Acaryochloris sp. CCMEE 5410: one gene and its partner. The protein of the gene in region 1 binds, or shares a complex with, the protein of each later gene. Links are inferred from orthologs where the notes say so. Each region holds a gene or a part of one and is shown in the gene's direction. Other genes may lie near its edges.

Evidence for each region.
Region 2: the proteins of mfd (region 1) and uvrA are in contact, whole or in part, in a crystal structure (PDB 4DFC), measured with the Escherichia coli proteins. The link is inferred for Acaryochloris sp. CCMEE 5410 from one-to-one orthologs.

The regions. Positions count from the first base shown.
Region 1 is NZ_AFEJ02000001.1:2,290,747-2,296,437, forward strand. Bases 1,554-5,636 are described here. They hold mfd (transcription-repair coupling factor), read left to right. Parts: upstream 1,554-1,941; coding sequence 1,942-5,436; downstream 5,437-5,636. Other genes in these bases: ON05_RS10325 (hypothetical protein), read right to left, coding at 1,554-1,700; ON05_RS10335 (HigA family addiction module antitoxin), read right to left, coding at 5,514-5,636. In the rest of the region: ON05_RS10315 (hypothetical protein), read right to left, coding at 1-432; ON05_RS10320 (hypothetical protein), read right to left, coding at 464-1,054; more of ON05_RS10325, read right to left, coding at 1,551-1,553; more of ON05_RS10335, read right to left, coding at 5,637-5,691. UniProt on the Escherichia coli protein: Couples transcription and DNA repair by recognizing RNA polymerase (RNAP) stalled at DNA lesions. Mediates ATP-dependent release of RNAP and its truncated transcript from the DNA, and recruitment of nucleotide excision repair machinery to the damaged site.
Region 2 is NZ_AFEJ02000001.1:2,667,247-2,674,633, forward strand. What follows is about bases 13-3,631. They hold uvrA (excinuclease ABC subunit UvrA), read left to right. Parts: upstream 13-410; coding sequence 411-3,431; downstream 3,432-3,631. Other genes in these bases: ON05_RS12205 (rhomboid family intramembrane serine protease), read left to right, coding at 13-349. In the rest of the region: more of ON05_RS12205, read left to right, coding at 1-12; ON05_RS12215 (WD40 repeat domain-containing protein), read left to right, coding at 3,668-4,624; ON05_RS12220 (DUF4365 domain-containing protein), read left to right, coding at 4,625-5,155; ON05_RS12225 (NAD(P)/FAD-dependent oxidoreductase), read left to right, coding at 5,380-6,579; psbA (photosystem II q(b) protein), read right to left, coding at 6,725-7,387. UniProt on the Escherichia coli protein: The UvrABC repair system catalyzes the recognition and processing of DNA lesions. UvrA is an ATPase and a DNA-binding protein. A damage recognition complex composed of 2 UvrA and 2 UvrB subunits scans DNA for abnormalities.

The DNA.
Region 1 (5,691 bases):
AAGGGTATGCTGAAATTCTCTAAATTTTATTTCTCTTTTCTCTAAACTATATAGATCAAAAGCATTATAAACTGGCCATTTAAGTGTATATTTTAGAATCTTGCCGTCTTTAATTTTATAAGTTATGTATGTTCCAGGTTCACAAGTGTTCAGTTGAACTCCACTAGAAGAGAGAGCATTCACTTCATTCTCAGTCAGAACTAGATTTGAATCGTTATCCTCTAATAAGTCATCAATAAAATGGGTTACTTTTATTTTTGCTTCTTTGCAGTCAGAATATTGTCCGGTTGATACCGGAAACTTTTCTACAAATTTAGGTGCTTGGCCTTTTTTCGCTCTAGCAACCACCAAATTACCCCTCAATACCTGAATAATAAGAAAGGGAAGGCTGATAGCACCCATCAATAGAAATAATTTATCAAAGTTGTCCATCACATATGTTTCCTAGCTATAGTTAAAAAATTTAGCTTGCAGATAAAAAACTTTGAATGATCGCAACCTCTTCTCTAACTCTGTTAAACTCGTTAATATAGGATTCTTTTTCTACTTGAGTAGCAGATTTGTTAACGGAAGAGTTATATAACTGAATAAGGCTGCCATTATTTCTTTCAAATTTCACCGAGAAAGAATTATCTAGATTAAGGAAATCATTATCAGAAAGGCTCCCTTCAATAACATGAATAGATACGATTTCTGAAAAACTGCCAACCAAACTTGGATCTTCTATAGATTTCGAGGCCAATTCTTGAACCCATATTTTTTTCTCATTTTTATCAAAGGTGAAAACCACATCAGTATTACTATTTTTATTAAAGCTAGAAAAGATAGTTTTTGAATAAAAGGTAAAAGCTATTCCTATGGGCATAGACAATAAGCAAGCAGTCTTTTTCTCATAAATTATTTCATATAAAGATGAACCAATTATCAAAAATCCCATTAAAGCTACTAACAAGACAAATAGATAAATTAATATTTTTTTTCTAGCTTCAGAATGGCGTTGAATATTTAATCGAATTAGATTATCTGTTTTTTCAATAATTGAAAATAGTGACATGATCTGTTAATTGAGGAGATGCAACTTAAGCTAAGTCTACCCAGGCTCAAACCAGCTTCATCCAAAGTTTCTCAACTGATCAATTGTCGAGGGAGCAACATCTATAAGCACTCAGTTGATTAATGCATGCCCTACAAAACATTCACTTCACAAGAGGATAAGCCCTGACTGCGCTTCGCAAATTGTTTATCAAAGGTCCATAGATGAGAGCATTGTTGGCTAGAAGGTAAATGCAGATCTGAGCCTTGTTCATACCATTGCAACGCCTGATCCAGCAAACTTGCATTACTAAGATGAACATTTGCAAGCCCAAACAGAGATTGAAGTCCTTGGATTATTTGGTTGGGGGTGAACTGTTAGGTATACCGCAAGACCCATTCTGTTTCTAACACCACGGTGTTAGGGATAAAAATCGTTTGCTCTCGAAAGAGGGCGACACTTTTCTCAAATTGCCTTTCATCTATCTCGGATCAGCAAGCGGATCAGAACATTCGTATCAGCTGTCACCATACCAGGATGCCTCCACACCCTGCTGAATCGCAGCTTCCATCTCTTCTAGAGTTTTCGGAGATCCTTGGTAAGCAAGACAGCCCATCACCTCTTCTAAGGTTGTTTTAGGAAATGGTGTAGCTAGAGTGGGCAACATATCAATTCCTATCTTGGTAGCAACAAATTCTTGGCTTGATTGCTATTAAGTGGTCATTCCATAAATACTTGAGACTTGAGTGGTTGATCCTAACTGACGCACCCTAAAGTTAGTCATAAGATCCTAGCACCACGACAAATCATCAAGCACAGCCTGCTCTGACCTTGTTATCCTATGGTGTGGTAAAGCGTTGAAAAAAGGGTGCCTGTTGCCGATGACCGCAGCAGGGAAATAAGCAATCATGAGTTTTTCTGCAATCGTGCAAGCATTGGGGCGTTCTCGCCTATCGGAAGAATTGCTGCTGAAGTTGAAAGAGCAGCAATTCTTAGAGTTATGTGGTGTGCCCCGTTTACCGAAGGGACTGGTCGCCTCTGCCCTCGCTCAACAGCGACAGCAGCATTTATTTGTGGTCACCGCCACCCTAGAAGAAGCCGGACGCTGGGCCACTCAGCTCGAAGCCATGGGCTGGCAGACGGTTTATTTCTACCCCACTTCCGAAGCCTCCCCCTATGAATCCTTAGATCGAGAGTCGGAGATGATCTGGGGGCAGTTACAGGTCTTGGCTGAAACCCTAAAGCTCAACGCCAATCCAGAGGCTGCACCCTTAGCGATTGTGACCACAGAACGGGCCTTGCAACCCCACTTACCCCCCGTGCAGATCTTTGAACCCTATTGCCTGAGCTTGGAAGCGGGGATTGAGCTAGACCTAAAAACCCTGAGCGATAAGCTCGCACGACTCGGATATGAGCGGGTCTCCCTAGTGGAAACCGAAGGCCAGTGGAGTCGGCGTGGGGACATTGTCGATATTTTTCCCGTGGCTTCCGAGCTGCCCATTCGGTTGGAGTGGTTTGGGGATGAGCTGGATAAAATGCGAGAGTTTGACCCCACTAGTCAGCGGTCTTTGGATAGTAGTGAAAAGCTGACGCTGACGCCGACTAGCTTTGCCCCGATTACCTTAGCGTCTCTGAGTGAGGCCCAACAGGTCCAAGTCAAAGCCTACTTAACAGAAGAAGAACTGGCACTTTTAGAAACCGGGACTTTAGAAGGCAGTCAGCGGTTTCTGGGGATGGCCTTTGAAACGCCTGCTTCTCTATTAGATTATCTGCCGGACAATACGCTGGTAGTCGTTGATGAACCTATGCAATGTCGGCCCCATAGTAACCGCTGGGTAGAACATGCCCATGAACAGTGGGAGTCCATAAGTTTACCGGAGGCTCCACTGCCCAAGCTGCACCAAGATTTTGAAGCGGCACTGGATCAAATTGAAGTCTTTGAGCGGGTCTTTCTGTCGGAGTTGGCGGAGGACAAAGGGGGACTAAATCTGTCCAGTCGAACTGTGCCTGCAGTACCCCACCAGTTTGGCAAGTTAGCGGAGACCATTCGAGAAGAACGCGATCGCAAATTCAGTATCTGGCTGATCTCGGCTCAACCGTCCCGCTCCGTGGCCCTGTTGCAGGAGCATGACTGCCCTGCCCAGTTTGTCCCGAATCCCAAAGATTTCCTCGCCATCGATAAACTGCAAGAGCAGCACACCCCCGTTGCTCTCAAATATTCTGGGTTAGCTGAACTCGAAGGCTTTGTCCTGCCCACCTTCCGTACGGTGGTAATTACGGACCGCGAGTTTTTCGGTCAGCATACCCTGGCGACGCCCACCTATATTCGTAAACGACGGCGGGCAGCCTCTAAACAGGTCGATCCAAATAAGCTCCAACCGGGTGATTTTGTCGTCCACCGCAATCATGGGGTTGGTAAGTTTCTTAAGCTAGAGAGTCTTACCCTCAACCATGAAACCCGTGAATATTTGGTATTGCAATACGCCGATGGCACCTTACGAGTTGCTGCCGATCAGTTGGGCTCTCTGTCTCGATTTCGGACCACGGGAGAAGGTCGGCCCCAGCTCAACAAAATGTCTGGGAAAGCTTGGGAGAAGACCAAAAATAAGGTTCGCAAATCCATTAAAAAACTGGCGGTGGATCTGCTGAAGCTCTATGCCCAGCGGGCTCAGCAGGAGGGCTTTACCTTTCCTCTCGATCAGCCCTGGCAAGAAGAAATGGAAGACTCCTTCCCCTATCAGCCCACTGCCGATCAACTGAAAGCTGCCCAAGATGTAAAGCGGGATATGGAAAACCCTCGCCCTATGGATCGGCTGGTGTGTGGGGATGTTGGCTTTGGCAAAACTGAAGTAGCCACCCGTGCGGTCTTTAAAGCTGTTACCGCAGGTAAACAGGTGGCCTTCCTCGCACCGACCACCATTCTCACCCAGCAGCACTACCACACTCTTAAAGAACGGTTTGCTCCCTACCCGATTCAAATTGGTCTCCTTAATCGCTTCCGCAGTGCCGAAGAACGCAAAGATATTCAAAATCGATTAAAAACCGGAGAGTTAGATATTGTCGTCGGCACCCATCAACTACTGGGGAAAAGCGTCAACTTCCGGGATTTAGGCCTGCTGGTGATTGACGAAGAACAGCGGTTTGGGGTGAATCAAAAGGAGAAAATCAAAACTCTAAAAACCCAAGTGGATGTGCTCACCCTTAGCGCTACTCCCATCCCTCGGACCCTATATATGGCCCTGTCTGGGGTGCGAGAAATGAGCCTGATTACCACTCCACCCCCCTCTCGTCGTCCGATTAAAACCCATCTGTCTCCCTACGATCCAGAATCAATTCGCAGTGCCGTGCGCCAGGAGCTAGACCGAGGCGGCCAGATCTTTTATGTGGTGCCTCGCGTGGAAGGCATCGAAGAAGTGGCGGGTAAGCTGCGGGAAATGGTGCCCAGTGCCCGGATTGCCATTGCCCACGGTCAGATGGTGGAGGGGGAGTTGGAGGCGACCATGCTCACCTTTAGTAACGGCGACGCGGAGATCCTAGTCTGTACCACCATTATTGAATCGGGACTGGATATTCCCCGCGTAAATACCATTTTGATTGAAGATGCCCAAAAGTTTGGCCTCTCCCAGCTCTATCAGCTTCGAGGTCGGGTGGGGCGCGCGGGGATTCAAGCCCATGCCTGGTTGTTTTATCCCAATCAAAGTTCCCTCACGGAAAAAGCCCGCAAGCGACTTCGGGCGCTGCAAGAGTTTAGTCAACTCGGGTCTGGCTATCAGTTAGCCGTTCGAGATATGGAAATTCGGGGCGTCGGTAATTTGCTGGGGGCAGAACAGTCGGGACAAATGGAGGCCATCGGTTTTGACCTGTATATGGAGATGCTGGACGAGTCCATCAACGAAATTCGCGGTCAAGAAATCCCCCAGGTGGACGAAGCCCAGGTGGACCTCAACCTAACCGCCTTTATTCCCGCCGATTACATTACCGATTTAGATCAAAAGATGAGTGCCTATCGGGCCGTGGCCTCAGCAGAGACCAAAGCCGACCTTACCCAAACCGCCGTAGACTGGAACGATCGCTATGGTCCGATTCCCGATTCAGCCCAACAGCTATTGCGAATTATGGAACTCAAGCAGTTGGCAAAGTCCCTAGGCTTCTCGCGGATTAAACCAGAGGATAAACAGCATGTGATGTTAGAAACCCCGATGGAGGAACCGGCCTTTAAGTTACTGAAGGAGAATCTACCTGAACATTTGCGATCGCGTTTCGTATACTTCCCCGGTAAGGTAACGGTCCGAGGGCTTGGCGTTATGAAAGCCGACCGCCAATTGGAAAGCCTGATCGACTGGCTAGGCAAAATGAAGGGGGCCTTGCCTGAAGTCGAAAAAGCTTTAGTGGAAGCAGGTTAGAGCTAAGGTTATCACCTGGAGCAAGAGGTTAATTGCCTGATATCCATAGCATAACGGTTGCGGGGTGAAACGCTTTGTTAGGCAACAGATAAACGTTTGATCTCTATATCACCAACTGCTTGCTCAGCTTGCCACAGGTCATATTGCATTTGTTGGTTCAACCAACTTTCAGGAGACGTATCAAAAGCTTTACTTAATCGAATCGCCATTTCAGGACTAATTCCTGCTCTACCATTTAAGATTGCAGATAGAGTC
Region 2 (7,387 bases), 370 kb from region 1 along the record:
GGGCGGATTGGTGATGGTACGGCGGATTATGGACTTTTTCTCCGTCAGTTTGATTGTGATGGTGGTGGGTGGTCTAGGCACCTGGCTGATTGGCGGCAGTAATACCCTTCATATTGGGGCCAGTGGCTTGGTCTTCGGTTACCTCGGCTATCTTCTATTTCGGGGATACTTTGAGCGCAGTTGGCCTGCCATTACCCTGTCGGTGTTTGTGTCGATTGTCTATGGCAGTATGCTGTTTGGCTTGTTGCCAACTATGCCTCATATTTCCTGGGAAGGCCACCTGTTTGGTTTTATTGGGGGCGGACTGGCGGCCAAATGGCTAACCGCAAAACCCAAATCAGCAGCCTAATTGCCCCAAGAAGCCTACAAATAAGCGGTAGAATTATTAAGTAATTTTTCAAAATGTTACTATGCCCCGCCGCGCTAATGCTCCCAAACAAGAGAAGAAAGCAGCGGCCAGTCGTTCCTCTCCCAATGGTCGGGTCAAGAAAACGAAGATTCCCGCCGACCATCGGATTCGAATTCGGGGAGCCCGTCAGCATAACCTCAAAAATATTGATTTAGACCTCCCCCGCGATCAGCTGATCGTCTTTACGGGCGTGTCGGGGTCAGGAAAATCTTCCCTGGCCTTTGACACCATCTTTGCGGAAGGGCAACGACGCTATGTGGAATCCCTCAGTGCCTATGCCCGCCAGTTCTTAGGCCAGGTTGATAAACCTGATGTGGATGCCATTGAGGGTCTGAGTCCCGCCATTTCCATCGATCAAAAATCCACCTCCCACAACCCTCGATCCACAGTGGGTACGGTCACCGAGATCTACGATTATCTGCGCCTACTGTACGGACGGGCAGGAGAACCACACTGTCCCCATTGCGATCGTGCCATTACGCCCCAAACCATTGACCAGATGGTTGATCAGGTGATGGACCTGCCGGAGAAAGCGCGGTTCCAGATTCTGGCCCCCGTGGTTCGCGGCAAAAAAGGCACCCATAAAAAGTTGCTGTCTAGTCTGGCTTCGGAAGGATTTGTCCGGGTGCGGGTGAATGGTGACGTGCGAGAACTGAGCGATGCCATTAATCTGGATAAAAACTTCAAGCATGACATTGAAGTGGTGGTGGATCGGCTAGTGATGAAGCCGGGGATTGAGGAACGACTCGCGGATTCCCTCTCCACTGGACTGCAACGGGCTGAAGGCATCGTGATGGTAGAGATCCTGCCTGCCCCCTCCGATAAGGTGGTGCCCATTACCCAGGCCAAGTCGCTGAAAGTTGCCGAGGCAGAAGGCAGCTACGGTGACGAAACCCAACCCAAACTCTCTGTCTTCTCCGAGAACTTTGCCTGTCCCGAGCATGGGGCAGTGATGGAAGAACTCTCCCCTCGTTTATTTTCCTTTAACTCTCCCTATGGGGCCTGCCCAGAATGTCATGGCTTGGGGAGCCTTAAGGTCTTTTCCGAAGATTTAATTGTCCCGGACCCCAATTTGCCCGTCTATGCCGCCATTGCTCCCTGGTCGGAGAAAGACAATACCTATTACTTCTCGCTGCTCTACAGCGTGGGGCAGGCGTTTGGGTTTGAGCTACAAACAAGCTGGGCCGATCTAACGGACGAGCAATGCCATATTGTTTTACATGGCACCAAAGAACCCATCTATATGGAAGTGGATTCTCGCTATCGGGAATCGAAGGGCTATCACAAACGCTATGAGGGCGTGATTCCGCTGCTGGATCGGCATTATCGGGAAACCACCTCCGAGCAGTATCGGCAAAAGCTAGAAAAATATCTGATTCAGCAGCCCTGTGAAGTATGTGGGGGGCGGCGACTGAAGCCAGAAGCCTTATCAGTGCGGATGGGCCAATTCTGCTTGCCCGATCTGACCAGCGCTTCTATTCGCGACTGCTTGGAACGGATTAATGCCATGACCTTGAGTGCTCGCCAGGCCAAAATTGGGGAGCTGGTACTCAAAGAAATTAAGGCCCGATTGCAGTTTTTACTGGACGTGGGGTTGGACTATCTGACCCTAGATCGAACCGCCATGACCCTATCGGGAGGAGAGGCCCAGCGAATTCGTCTGGCGACTCAAATTGGTGCGGGTCTAACGGGGGTTCTCTACGTTCTGGACGAGCCTAGTATTGGCCTACATCAGCGGGACAATCACCGGTTGCTACAAACCCTAACCAAGCTGCGGGACCTTGGCAACACTTTGATTGTGGTTGAGCACGACGAGGATACAATTCGAGCGGCAGACCACCTAGTGGACATTGGCCCTGCCGCAGGGGTGCATGGCGGCGATATTGTTGTGCAGGGGGGCTTAGAAGAACTGCTGGATAACGATGAATCCTTGACGGGGGCTTATCTGTCTGGGAAACGAGTGATTCCTACCCCGCCTGAACGCCGAGCTGGGAATGGCCGAGCACTGCGCCTCCATAATGCCTATCGCAACAACCTCCAAAGCCTGGATGTGGAAATTCCCTTGGGTAAGCTGGTCTGTATTACCGGGGTCTCGGGGTCGGGGAAATCGACCTTGATGAATGAGCTGCTGTATCCGGCGTTGCAGCATCACTTGGGCTTTAAGGTGCCGTTCCCAATTGAGTTAGATCGGGTGGCGGGCCTAAAAAGTTTGGATAAAGCCATCGTCATTGACCAATCCCCTATTGGCCGCACGCCTCGTTCTAACCCCGCCACCTATACGGGGGTGTTTGACGTGATTCGGAGTGTGTTTTCGGAAACGGTGGAAGCCAAGGCCCGTGGCTATAAACCCGGTCGCTTTTCCTTCAACGTTAAGGGCGGGCGCTGTGAAGCCTGCGGTGGGCAAGGCGTGAATGTAATTGAGATGAATTTCCTGCCGGATGTCTATGTGCAGTGCGAGGTGTGTAAGGGGGCACGGTATAACCGGGAAACACTACAGGTGAAGTACAAGGGTAAGTCGATTGCGGATGTGCTGGCGATGACGGCGGAGGAAGCCCTGAAGTTTTGTGAGAATATCCCTAAGGCAGCGAATAAGCTGCAAACGATGGTGGATGTGGGGCTAGGCTATGTACGGCTGGGACAAACGGCTCCAACGCTGTCGGGTGGGGAAGCGCAGCGGTTGAAGTTGGCGACGGAGTTGTCTCGACGGGCAACGGGGAAGACGCTATATCTGATTGATGAACCGACGACGGGGTTGTCTTTTTATGATGTTCACAAGCTGCTGGATGTGTTGCAGCGGCTAGTGGATAAGGGCAATTCAGTATTGGTGATTGAGCATAATTTGGATGTGATTCGCTGCTCGGATTGGGTGATTGATCTGGGGCCGGATGGTGGTGATCGAGGCGGTGAGTTGGTGGCAACGGGTACGCCAGAGACGGTTGCGAATGTCGCTGAGTCTTATACAGGCCAATATCTCAAGCAAGTACTAGCTTTGCACCCTCCAACTATTGCTGCTGACACTTAAATCCGACAATTCTAGTTTTAGAATATACTTGCGAGTTTTCGCAAAAGTCGAGGGAGGGTGAGGTTTTTCCCGATTGTCGATGCTATATGTGTCAATTGGGACAGTGGGAGAGCAGTAAAGCGATACCTTTCAGTTCAAAGCTTCACTGAATCAAGTCCACTGATATATGCCATACAAACTGGATGATACACCTCTTCAAAAGTCACTAGCCCAGTTTAGTCATCAGTGATGGACATATGCAGGCTAGCCTTGATATTTATAATCAACCGAACAGATTTAAAACTAACGAAGACACTCGGATTCTGGACTCAAAAAATCTCAAGCAAGGTGTAATTGAGTTGAAGGGTCATTCAGGCTATGTCAATGGTATGGTCTTCAACTCCGACAATCGTCAAGTCCTTTCATGCTCTTCAGATAAAACGTTACGGCTGTGGGATATCGGCAGTGGAAAAAATCTTAGAGTGATGAAGGATCACACAGACACCGTATTGAGTGTGGCTTTTAGTAACGACGGTCGCCAAGCACTCTCAGGATCATCTGACAGAACAGTAAGGCTGTGGGATATTGAAAGCGGAAAAAATCTTAGAGTGATGACGGGGCATGCTGACATCATCTGGAGCGTGGCCTTCAGTGCTGACGGTCGCCTGGCTCTCTCAGGTGCTGAAGACCGAACAGTAAGGTTATGGGATGTAGAAAGTGGACAACTCCTACGTTTGATGAAGGGCCATACTGGCACTGTACTGAGCGTAACCTTCACTATCGATGGCCGATTTGCACTCTCAGGTTCTGATGACAGGACAGTGCGGGTATGGGACTTAGAAAGCGGACGCACCCTACGAGTAATGGAAGGCCATGATTCCTCCATATGGACCGTGGCCTTTAGCGCTGATGGCCGATTTGCACTCTCAGGTTCTGATGACAGAACAGTGCGAGTATGGGACTTAGAAAGCGGACGCACCCTACGTGTGATGGGAGGCCACACTGAATTTGTCATGAGCGTAGCATTCAGTGCTGACGGTCGCCTGGCTCTCTCAGGTGCTGAAGACTGTACGATGCGGCTTTGGGATGTGGAAAGCGGACAGTCCTTGCGAGTGATGAAGGGCCACACTGCCTCAATCAATAGCGTAGCCTTCAGCTCAGACGGTCACCGTTGTTATGCATCTGCAATCAATGGTGTTCTACGTTGGTGGTAGGTGTCTTATAAGACACCACAAATAGCCAACAATCAGATCAAACGGCTGCATTACACTTTGGAAGCAGAAGACCAAGATGCACTGGATAACGAAAGTAAAGATCGTGCTCTGGTTGGTGATGTCATCTCAATTGTTGCTTTAGCTGGCCAAATCTCCCGTGAATTCACTGTCAGTGACCACGGCCTTGACATGGAGATTGAATTTAAGAATGATTATGGCGAAGCAACGGGTAAACGCCTTTACTTACAGCTCAAATCAGGTGACTCTTATCTGTCAGAAAGAAAACAAGATGGAGTGGAAATCTTTAAAATTCCCAAGCAGCGGCATGTTGAATACTGGATGAATCAAGCATATCCAGTCATGCTAGTTATTCGCACTTCCGAAGGCGAAATTCGCTGGATGGAGATTAGGGAGTATCTGAAACGGAAAACCCTCAATGGCACAAAACAGATTCGACAAATCGAATTTATTGGTGAGCGCTTCAACGTTACAAGCGTTAGATGTTGGCGGGAGAAGACTCTTCATTCCTAATCTAACCTGAGTTCGGGATAAAGAAATACGAGAAATCCTTTTCAGGTATACGGTTCAGAAAATCAACCGTTGAACTAAACCATCTCTTATTGATAATCAGTCCGCTTTATTAAGAATAATCCCTATATCGGAGCTTATTCGCAGATGTCTAAGCCAAGCGAAAATCATAAAAGGCGCAAAATCAATAGTTTCAGAGATTGCTTATCCCGAACTCAGGTTAATCTATGCAACTAGAGCAGTCCCCACATACGTATCTCAAAAAAGTTGGCATCATCGGTGCAGGCCCCGCAGGACTAGCCGCAGCAATCGCCCTCAGAAAACAAGGCATAGAAGTCCACATCTATGAACGCGCCAAAGCCTTTCGACCCATTGGTGCTGGCGTAACCCTATCCCCCAACGGAGTCAGAAGCCTAGCCGCCATTGATGCCGATATTGTTCAACAACTCAAACAACAAGGTTCAAAACTTAATCGCTTCAGAATCAGAACCGCTAGAGGATGGCCCCTTCTTAACCGACCTGTCAAAGATGACGATTACGATCAGCCCTTTCTAGCCGTGCGCTGGTTTAGCCTCCAGGAAATATTGAGGACCAAACTCCCTTCAGAAACCCTTCACCTCAATCACCAACTCATTCACTTTGACCAGAGCCAACAAAGCGTAAATCTGTCCTTTAAAAATGGCGAAACGGCAACCGTTGACCTACTCATTGGCGCAGACGGCATCCGCTCCATCGTCCGCAAACAACTCTTTGACCTAGAAGACCCAGCTTATGGCGGCTGGATGACCTGGCGTGGCGTCCAAAAATATCAGCATCCCTTGCTTCCCCCTCACCACACCACCATTTTTGCCAAGCGAGGCAAAAGCTTAATCCTCCTAGATAACGGCCAAGGCTATATCTCATGGGCATTAGAGATGGCCATACCTCATGGCCATCGCTCCCCACATCCCGAAGCAGCCAAAACCCAAGTCCTGCAGGAACTCTCCAAATGGCATTCTGCCCTACAAGAACTGGTGAACCTCACAGATGCAGTCACCATCGTTGAAAGACCCGTATGCGAACCTATGATCTTGCCCCAATGGAGCAACGGCAGAGTCACCCTAGTCGGGGATGCCGCCCATCCAATGGCACCTTTCTTAGGACAAGGCACCAACACCACCTTTGAAGACGTGTGGGCCTTATCCACCTGTTTATCTCAACAGGACAATCTAGCAAACGCTCTGAAAAACTACGAAAACAGCCGTATTGAACGCGCCCATACCATTCAATATCGGACGATGTATTCCGCTGCTCAAATGCGTAAACCTTTTCTACGACCTCGATGGTTCAAAACATCCTTAGGAAAAGTACCAGACCAGGCCAAAGTCAACGAAAAGGTATTTTCAGATTGGCTCTACCAGTATGAGCTAACCACTAAATCCACTTAACTCGCCTCCGTCAGGCCAATAAAAGACTGAAGTCCATACGCCTCTACACAAAAATAAAGCGCCCCCGAAGGAGCGCTTTATTCAAATTAGGTTCTCAGTTTAACTGAGGTTCAACCTTTAATTCAGAACTGAATCAGTTCAAGAATTAACCGTTGATGACAGGAGCAGTAAGCGCAACAGGAGCAGACTCACCAGCAGCCAAGTCTAAGGGGAAGTTATGAGCGTTACGCTCGTGCATAACTTCGAAACCCAAGTTGGCGCGGTTTAATACGTCAGCCCATGTGTTCACAACGTTACCTTGTGAATCAACGATGGAGTGGTTGAAGTTGAAACCATTCAAGTTGAAGGCCATGGTGCTGATGCCCATTGCAGTCAACCAGATGCAGACAACGGGCCAGGCACCCAAGAAGAAGTGCAAGGAACGGCTGTTGCTGAAAGATGCATATTGGAAGATCAAACGACCGAAGTAGCCGTGGGCTGCAACGATGTTGTAGGTCTCTTCCTCTTGGCCGAACTTGTAACCGTAGTTGGCGGACTCACCTTCGGTGGTCTCACGAACTAGGGTGGAGCTAACCAAGGAACCGTGCATGGCGGCGAATAAGGAACCACCCAATACACCAGCTACTCCAAACATGTGGAAGGGGTGCATCAAGATGTTGTGCTCAGCTTGGAACACGAACATGAAGTTGAAGGTTCCGCTGATGCCTAGAGGCATTCCGTCGGAGAAGCTGCCCTGACCTAGAGGATAGATCAAGAAGACAGAGTAGGTAGCGGCCAAAGGTGCTGAGTAGGCTACGCAAATCCAAGG